4 regions of the Arthrobacter pigmenti genome follow, and region 4 is predicted to be linked to each of the others. Evidence: riboswitches for the same ligand, from Rfam matches in the RefSeq annotation. Region 4 holds a riboswitch; each other region holds the start of a gene.
The links. A riboswitch is a leader RNA that binds a small molecule or an ion and turns the genes downstream of it on or off. The one in region 4 is predicted to bind S-adenosylmethionine.
Positions count from the first base shown of each region.

Region 1: another riboswitch for S-adenosylmethionine. It lies ahead of BJ994_RS09805 (aminotransferase class V-fold PLP-dependent enzyme); the one in region 4 lies ahead of BJ994_RS12935 (rhodanese-like domain-containing protein).
Region 2: another riboswitch for S-adenosylmethionine. It lies ahead of BJ994_RS00660 (hypothetical protein); the one in region 4 lies ahead of BJ994_RS12935 (rhodanese-like domain-containing protein).
Region 3: another riboswitch for S-adenosylmethionine. It lies ahead of BJ994_RS13805 (bifunctional o-acetylhomoserine/o-acetylserine sulfhydrylase); the one in region 4 lies ahead of BJ994_RS12935 (rhodanese-like domain-containing protein).

Region 1 covers NZ_JAATJL010000001.1:2,126,093-2,128,285, reverse strand. The annotation lists gene BJ994_RS09805 (aminotransferase class V-fold PLP-dependent enzyme) at 1-829, opposite strand, end outside; SAM riboswitch class IV at 873-987, opposite strand; gene hisN (histidinol-phosphatase) at 1,102-1,908, opposite strand; gene BJ994_RS09795 (cold-shock protein) at 2,061-2,193, opposite strand, start outside.
Region 2 covers NZ_JAATJL010000001.1:128,058-130,250, reverse strand. The annotation lists gene BJ994_RS00675 (MerR family transcriptional regulator) at 1-125, shown strand, start outside; gene BJ994_RS00670 (helix-turn-helix domain-containing protein) at 202-453, opposite strand; gene BJ994_RS00665 (DUF2975 domain-containing protein) at 453-944, opposite strand; SAM riboswitch class IV at 1,053-1,173, shown strand; gene BJ994_RS00660 (hypothetical protein) at 1,185-1,496, shown strand; gene BJ994_RS00655 (hypothetical protein) at 1,535-2,193, shown strand, end outside.
Region 3 covers NZ_JAATJL010000001.1:2,956,908-2,959,100, reverse strand. The annotation lists gene BJ994_RS13815 (VOC family protein) at 1-337, opposite strand, end outside; gene BJ994_RS13810 (helix-hairpin-helix domain-containing protein) at 522-737, opposite strand; SAM riboswitch class IV at 884-1,000, shown strand; gene BJ994_RS13805 (bifunctional o-acetylhomoserine/o-acetylserine sulfhydrylase) at 1,045-2,193, shown strand, end outside.
Region 4 covers NZ_JAATJL010000001.1:2,771,611-2,773,803, reverse strand. The annotation lists gene BJ994_RS12940 (O-succinylhomoserine sulfhydrylase) at 1-627, opposite strand, end outside; gene BJ994_RS12935 (rhodanese-like domain-containing protein) at 620-1,060, opposite strand; SAM riboswitch class IV at 1,067-1,193, opposite strand; gene BJ994_RS12930 (aminodeoxychorismate lyase) at 1,346-2,193, opposite strand, start outside.

The DNA.
Region 1 (2,193 bases), 650 kb from region 4:
CCTCATGACGGGCGGGACCGGTTGCCCACGACACGGAGTCCACCCTGACCGTCTTCACCGCTCCGCCGCCGGCCAGGTGCGGGGTTCCCGCATCGAGCCAGTCCGGCCTGCCGACCAGCACGCCAGCACCGTAGGGCGCGTAGAGCTTGTGGCCGGAGAAGGCGACGTAGTCGATCTCATCCCCGGACACATCCAATCGCCGGTGCGGAGCGAGCTGGGCCGCGTCCACGACGATCCGCGCGCCATGAGCGTGCGCAATCTCCGCGAGCCGCCCGATGGGAAGGACCTCACCGGTAACGTTGGAAGCCCCCGTCACCGCTAGCAGGTTGATCCCGCCGGCGGCGAGCTCCCGATCGAGCGCGACGGCGGTGGCATCGACGGTGTCGGCCGCGGTAACGCTGCGGTGCGGCCGCTGAAGCCAGGGAAGAAGGTTGGCGTGGTGCTCCAGGTCGAGGTAGAGGACTTCGCCCTCGCTCGGCACGCACCCGGCGAGCAGGTTCAGGGAATCTGTGGTGTTCCGCGTGAAGATGACGGCGTCATCTGCGCGTCCGCCCACGAAGTCCCGGACAATCCTGCGGGCGTTCTCGTACAGCGATGTAGAAATCTGTGAAGCGTATCCCGCACCCCGATGGACGCTTGCGTAGTACGGCAGCACGCTCTGGACGTAGTCGCTGACCTCCTGGAGTGCCGGTGCCGACGCCGCATAGTCCAGATTCACGTACCGTACGGTGGTGCCGTCGATTAGTGGAGCCGGAAGCTCCCCACCCAGCACCGGAGCGAGGGGATCGGCGGATACCAAGGTTGTCTGGTCTAGGATTGCGTTGCTCATGGAGTAACCCCACAGTGGTCTCAGGGAACCGCCGTTCAGGGAGGTTCCGCGCTTGCCGCATCACTTTCTGGTGCGGCCTGGTCGTCACCCGGGGCACCCCACCGCGGAAGGAGGGTTGCCGGCCAGCAAACCGGGGTTTTGCGCTGGCACTCGTGACCAATGTGTTTCAGCATAGGACAGGTTGGCGTTGCCCTGCAGCATTGTTACAGGGTTACTGGCGGCGGATCCGTTGCGCCGAATACCGCGGATCGGCGGTATTCGGCGCAGGAGGCCTACAAAAGGTCGTCGAGGGCCGGGTTGAGTTTCTTCAGGACCTCGTTGTGCAGCGTGCTGTTCGTTGCCAGCGCATTGCCGCCGAAAGGGCCATCTGAGCCTTCCAGAGACGTGAAGCGGCCACCAGCCTCCGTGACGATCGGTACCAGTGCAGCCATGTCATACAGGTTCAATTCCGGTTCGCACGCAATATCCACTGCTCCCTCGGCGACGAGGCAATAGGACCAGAAGTCACCGTAGGCCCGTGTGCGCCAGACCGAATCGGTGAGCGATACGAACTCATCGAGGTTGCCGCGCTCCCGCCAACCGGAAAGGTTCGAGTAGGAGAGGGATGCGTCTTCCAGCCGTGACACGTTGGACACCCGGAGGCGGGTGGCCGCCGCGAGCGACTTCCCCATAAACGCACCCGTGCCGGTTGCCGCCCACCAGCGCTTGCCAAGGGCCGGCGCACTGACGACGCCCACTACGGGGCGGCCTTCATCGACGAGGGCTATGAGCGTTGCCCATACCGGAACGCCGCGCACGAAGTTCTTGGTGCCGTCGATGGGGTCGATGATCCAGCGCCGCGCGCCGGCACCGCTGCTTCCGAATTCCTCTCCTAGCACTGCATCGCGCGGCCGGGCACGTGAAAGCTGCCCGCGGATCGCTTCCTCTGCAGACTTGTCGGCGTCAGTGACCGGCGTAAAGTCCGGTTTTGTCTCCACCGACAGATCCTGGGCCTTGAACCGGGACATGGTCTGGTCATCCACCGAGTCCGCCATCACGTGGGCAAGGCGCAGGTCATCGTTGTAGCTCTGGAGGTTCATACTTCTCAACCTATCGTGTGGGACGGCGGCCATCCGGGAGCGGAGTGCCATCAGTGGTCATGTGGCGCCGCCGACGAATATCGAGACAGGGCCTTTACGACAGAAGGGCACCGGCCCAAATGGCCGGTGCCCTTCTGAAATGCTGCTAAAGACTAGAGTACGGAGATGTTCTCAGCCTGCGGACCCTTGGGGCCCTGGGTGGTCTCGAAGCTGACCTTCTGGTTCTCTTCGAGTGAGCGGAAGCCGCCCGAGTTGATTGCGGAGAAGTGTGCGAAAACGTCAGCG
Region 2 (2,193 bases), 2.6 Mb from region 4:
TGGACGACCTTGCAGCGATCCTGGCACGGCGCGAGGCCGATATCGAGTTCCGATCCCGGGCACTGCTGGCAGCATCCTCTGAGTTGGACGCGCTGCTTACTCTTGTTGACGCGGTCCGGGACTGAGCATTTTCGGGCGTTCGTTCGTTTTGACTGAGGTTCGGCGGCCGCTTTGGGAAGCGGTACAGAACCGGCCGCGAGACTAGGCGTTTTCCTGCTCAAGCCGGGTGACGTCGTCGTCGTTTTCTAGTTCAGGCTCCCAACGCAGAATGTCGCCGGGCTGGCAGTCGAGCACCTCGCACAGCGCTTCGAGCGTAGTGAACCGGACGGCCTTGGCGCGGCCGTTCTTCAGCACCGCCAGGTTGGCCGGCGTGATGCCGATGCGGTCGGCAAGGGCACCGACGGGCATCTTCCGTTTGGCCAGCATGACGTCGATATCGACGATGATGGGCACTAGATTACCTCATCGAGTTCGGTCCGCAGGTGCTTCGCTTCAGCATCGCGGGCAACGGCCTGTGCGAGCAGGGTCCGCATCACCAGAACGATCAGCGCCACCCCGCCGATCATCAGAGATGCACCGCAGATCAGCAGCACGATCCCTGGGGCAATTTCACCAGGCGCCAGCAGAACAGCAAGCCCGAACACGAGGACCGCGGCAGCTGCAATCGCCCAGAAGATGATGTCGACGTATCGGAATGCGGCCTTCGAAAAGACAGTGTTGCGGCGGACCATCGTCAGCAGTTTCCATACACACAGCGCCGTGATCTGAACTGTGACGATGCCAAACACGACGATCGCGTTGAACGTGATCCGCAGTCCGGTCGGCACGCCCGCTTCTTCCAGGTCCGTTGAAATCAGCGGCACCATCCACAACTGCACAAACAGCGAACCGGCCAGCACCATCGCAATCACGATCCGTAATGCGAGGATGGTCAGTTTTCCCATCGGAACTCCTTCGATTGACTTACGTTGAGAATCTATCGTTAAACGATAAGTGTCAGCAAGCGCAACATTCTCGGACTGAAGGCACCGTCGTCGTTATAATCGGTTCAGCTTCAAGAGTTGCGGTGCCAAGCTCCGACTGGCCGCACACCAACCCCATGTTCACGGGTGGTTCGGATGAGGAAGCGGCCTTCGCCGCCCTGATGGGCGCTGGCGGGGGCAAGAGCAACCGAAGGACGCGCCGTGAGCCCCAGCCCCTCAGACGACTGTCTGCCTGCAGTTTTCCCCATTCTTGACGTGTACGACGGCGTCATCGAGTTTCGCGTTGACGGCCAGTGGGAGCGCCGCTGGGTTGCGGACATCCACTCGTTGGACGCGGTGCTGCGGCGGAGCGTGTGCCGGCCGGAATGGGATTCTTTCGCGGAGACGCTCGTAGTGCGGATTGCTTCGCTCGGGCGGCGCAGCGGGCTGCGGGTTGAGGTGCCGCTGCTGGCTGCCTGTCCGGTCATGGCGGTGGAGGCGGTGCGTGAGGTCCGCGACCTTGAGCCGGCGTGAGCGCGCGGCGTAGGAGAGCGGGCGTTTAGGCTGAGCGGATGGAATGGATTCCGGATGTCGAGCGCGGAGCGTGGCTGAAAGAGCGGCTGAACTGGTCTTCGAATGACATGCACGCCGTGGTCCCGCGCGGGTTCCAGGCGTACGCCCGGATCTTCCACCCGGCCTCGCGGGACCGCCCTGCCGAGACGAAGACCTGGCACGGCTATGAACCCGGAAACGTGATGGACTTCGAAACGGAAACCGTGACCTGGCAACAAACGGCTGACGCTTTCGGCACTGAGATGCACGCACTTGCCCAGTTCCACCGGCTGGTCAGGACCGCAGAACTTTACTCTTCACAGGAGCTCGACCCTGCCGGCTGGCGCTATACCTGCCCTCGGTTGGGCAATCTCGACGTCGGCATCCTGGCTGCCGTTGCTGCGCACCTCGCGGAGCACACAAGTACACCGGACGACGGCGCGGCCGCCGTCTGGGGTGGCTGGGGCGGGCTGACCACTGGAGCAAGCTGCGCCGTACTTACCGCTACTGAGAACGACGACGGAACGCTCAATGCGACCCAATCCCCGCAGGGTTCCGATGAGCCCGGGACGGGCATACTCCCCCGGGCAGTTGCTACTGGCCCGGAACTCGAACTGCCGCAGCGGGAGTATTACCTGTTCGACGCCGGCGCCACCGACTTCGCATACGCCGACTGGCC
Region 3 (2,193 bases), 190 kb from region 4:
AAGCTGGATCCGCCTCGAGCTTGTGATCGACGGCGATCTCGGTGATCCGCCGCGCGAGGTCGATGTCCTGCTGGGTCACCCATTCGACGACGTGTTCGGTGCCCTCGTCGTCGCGATAGATGGCATCCTTGGTGACCAGTTTGAGGTCGATGTATCCATTACCCATCGACACGCGCGGATAGTGCCCGAAGGGGTCAGCCGCCTCACCAACCGCCGTGACAAACCGTGCGCCGGTACCGAAGTCATCGACCAGGTAGCGCGCATGCAGTCCCTGGGCCAGCTTCCGCCAGTCGGTCAGGTTAGCCTCGGCGATTTGTGCACCTGTCAGCATATCCATAGGCGGACTCTACACGTGATTCACCTCACAACGTTCTACACGCGCAACCGGACTCACTCAACAACTCGACACGTCACCGTCGCGGTTGTCCACCTACCGCACCGGGAAAGTGGTCCGCTTCGGCGCCCGGGCCCGACGAAGTTAGAGATCGGGAAAACGACGACGACGACGGCGGCTCGCGCGGTCAAACAGGTTTCAGGAAACCTGTTCCCATAGCGGCGAGTTCGGCCTCCAGGATGCGCACCGCGTTCGGCCCGACGCCGTGGACAGCGAGCAGGTCTTTTGCGGTCACCTGCTCAAGTTGGGCGAACGTGGTGTAGCCGTGGCGTGCCAGTTCCCTGCGTGCGGTGCGCCCGATCTCCCGGGGGTACTCCGTTGGTACTGGAGAGTCTTCTGGCATCGCGCAACTCCTCGTCGATGGGCGGTGTTCGTACATTGTGCCGTGGGGCCCTCTCGGTGTCACGCAGCTGGGGCAGCAGAGTCGCCGGTACGTGATTTTTCGTCATGTTGGCATCCTGTGAGTTTCCCTTCCCTAGACTGGGCGCAGGTCATGAGTGCCAGCGCGAAGCCCCGGCTTGCTGGCCGGCAACCCTCCTTCCGCGGCGGGGTGCCCCGGGTGAGGACCTGGCTGTTCGGCGAAGGGCCGGACGGCAAGCGCTGCCCGTGGTGCTCGAGAGCATGCCGGGCCCAGATCACAGGAGCCTTAGATGTCCAACGGATGGTCCTTCGAAACCCGCCAGATCCACGTCGGCCAGGAGCCGGACGCCGCCACCGGCGCACGTGCGCTGCCGATCTACCAGACCACCTCCTTCGTCTTTCCCACCGCCGAGAGTGCGGCGAACCGCTTCGCGCTGGCGGAGCTGGAACCGATCTACACGCGTATCGGCAATCCCACGCAGGACGCGGTGGAGCAGCGGATCGCAAGCCTTGAAGGCGGTGTTGGTGCGCTCTTGCTCAGTTCGGGGCAGGCTGCGGGAACCTTCGCGATCCTGAATATCGCTGAGTCCGGTGACCACATTGTTGCCAGCCCCAGTCTGTACGGCGGCACATACAATTTGTTTGCTCACACCCTGAAGAAGTTCGGAATCTCCGTCACGTTCGTGGAGGACCCGGACAACCTCGACCAGTGGCGAGACGCCGCCCAGCCGAACACCAAGCTGTTCTTCGCCGAGGTTGTCTCCAACCCCCGACAGGACGTGCTGGACATTGAAGGCGTCTCCGGCGTCGCCCACGACGCCGGTGTGCCGCTGATCGTGGACAACACGCTCGCGACGCCGTATCTGATCCGTCCGCTCGAGTGGGGTGCGGACGTCGTCGTGCACTCCGCCACGAAGTACCTAGGTGGGCACGGTACGGCGATCGCCGGCGTCATCGTCGATTCCGGAAAGTTCGACTTCGGGAAGGACCCTGAGCGTTTTCCCGGCTTCAACACCCCTGATACCACCTACAACGGGCTGGTCTACGCCCGCGACCTTGGCGAAGGCGGTGCCCTTGGAGCGAATCTGTCCTACATCCTGAAGGCCCGCGTCCAGCTCCTGCGCGACCTGGGCTCGGCAGTGTCGCCGTTCAACGCCTTCCTGATCGCACAGGGTCTGGAGACGTTGAGCCTGCGGGTGGAACGGCATGTAGGCAACGCTGAAAAGGTTGCGGGTTGGCTGGAGGCACGGGGCGACGTCGAATCCGTCGCCTACGCGGGCCTCCCCTCGAGCCCCTGGTACGAGCGTGGCCGTAAGTATGGTCCGAAGGGGACCGGTGCGATCGTCTCGTTCGAGTTGGCCGGCGGGGCCGATGCAGGCAAGCGGTTCGTGGATGCGTTGGAACTGCACTCGCATGTTGCGAACATTGGGGACGTGCGT
Region 4 (2,193 bases):
CGCGCCGGCGGCATGCCCGAGTTCGACGACGGCGCGGATGTCGACGATCTCCTGCATCGGATTCGACGGCGATTCGAAGAACACCGCCGTGGTGGGAACGCTCAGGGCTTCTTCCCACTGGGCAAGGTCCCAGCCGTCCACGAATACCGTTTCGACGCCCCAGCGCGGGAGAACCTCATTGAGGATCACAAAACAGGACCCGAACAGGCTTCGTGAGGCCACAACGCGGTCGCCGCTGGCCAACAGCGCTCCGAGCGCGGTGAAAACGGCTGACATGCCGCTCGCCGTGGCGAAGCAGGCTTCTGCGCCCTCAAGCAACCGGAGGCGTTCCTGGAACATTGCGACGGTGGGGTTGCCGTACCGGGAGTAGACAAACCGGTCCACATCGCCGGTGAACGCAGCCTCGGCAGCAGCCGCGGAGGAATACACGAAACCTGAGTTCAGGAACAGTGCCTCCGACGTCTCCTCGAAGTTTGAGCGGGCCAGCCCGCCGCGCACGGCGAGGGTGTCGGACGCCCAGGCGGCGACGTCGTCGTCCGGGCGCTGGACAACGGGGTAACCGCCATTGCCGGGGATCGGCTCGGAAGGGGTTGCGGGGGAGAACGACGACGGCGTGGACTCAGTCATCTGCCTTCCCTCCCTTGACCCCGGCGGACTGGGCATGAACCGTGGTCGCCAGGCCGCTGGCGCGCCAGCCGCCGTCAGCCTCGAAACCGTGGAGCACGTTATAAACCGTGTGGCCTGCGGCGGTGGCACTCTTTGCTGCTGCAACCGAGCGGACTCCGGAACGGCAGATGAACAGCAGTTCGCGGCCCTTGAGACCGTCCAGTTGGGAGACGAAGGACTCGTTCCGGGCGCCGTCCGCGCGGTTCCATTCGAGGAACAGGGGAACGGTCCCGGCGTCGGTGAGGTCCGGGACGCCAACCGTGCGCCACTCTTCGGTGGTGCGGACGTCAACCAGGACCGCGCCCTTGCTGACCCGCTCCACCGCCTGACGGGGTGTGACGTCGCCGGCATAACCATTGGCAGGCCGGGGCGTATGTGCTGACTGTTGTGACACTGTGTCTCCTCACGCGTGCACGCTGTTGATCCTTCGAAAGCTGATCCTTGTGCCGAGTATTCACCTGAGGCACCCCGCCGTGATAGAGGGTTGCCGGCCAGCAAGTCAGGGCTTGGCGCTGGCGCTCGTTACTCCCGACTGAACGTAGCACCGGCTCCGGCGACTCTGCCACGCGCCGTCGTAATGTGCAGTAATGCGGCGTCGCGCGTCCGCAAAAGTGCCGCTGTTGCGCGGGTTCGTGGTGACGTCCCCACGATCGTGCGAATCGTCGGCGCGTTTGTGGGGCTAGGAGACGGATTCCACCAGTGCGGACAGCTCGGCCGTGAGGTCCGGCGACATGGTTACAGGTTTACCGTCGAGCGATGCCACTTCCGCCAGGAGCCGCACGCTCGAGATCAGCCACACGCCGTCGGAGGCGAAGAGATCAGCCGGGATGAGCGGCCCGTAGCCGAGTTCCCAGCCCGCATCGCGAGCTGCAGCGAACAGCGCACTCTGCGAGGTTCCAGCCAGGATTCCGCTCTCAAGTTGCGGTGTGATCAGGTGCTTGACGCCGTCGATTACCCGGGCGATGAGGACGGTTGACGTCGGTCCCTCCAGCACCTTGCCGTCCGAGGAGGTGAAGATGACGTCATCCGCACCCTGCGACTTGGCATAACGCAGTGCCGCCATGTTGACGGCGTAGGAGAGGGTCTTCGCGCCTATGAGCAGCCAGGGGGCGCGCTGGGCAGCGGTGCTGTCGTAGCCGCGGTCGAGGAGGAGGACGGCGAGGCGTTTGCCCCGAAGGCCCTTCGGAACGGGAGACACTTGGACCCAGGCGGTGGCTTCCGTGCCGCCCTCGACGCTCTCTTCAACCCCACGGATCGCGACGAGCTTGACCACAAGATCGCCGTCGTCGTCCGCTTCCTGCAGGGCCGTGCCAATGGCACGTTCCCACGCGTCCGAGGCTGGGACGTTCAATGCCAGCGCCTCCGCCGAGGACGCCAGCCGGGCCAGGTGTGCCTGCAGCTTCCGGGGTGCGCCGTTTACCGCGAGCATCGTCTCGAAGATCCCGTCGCCGCGAGTAATGCCGGTGTCGGTAACTTTCAGCTGTGGCTGGGAGGCGTCGGCGATGCGGCCGTCCGGCATTGCGGGGT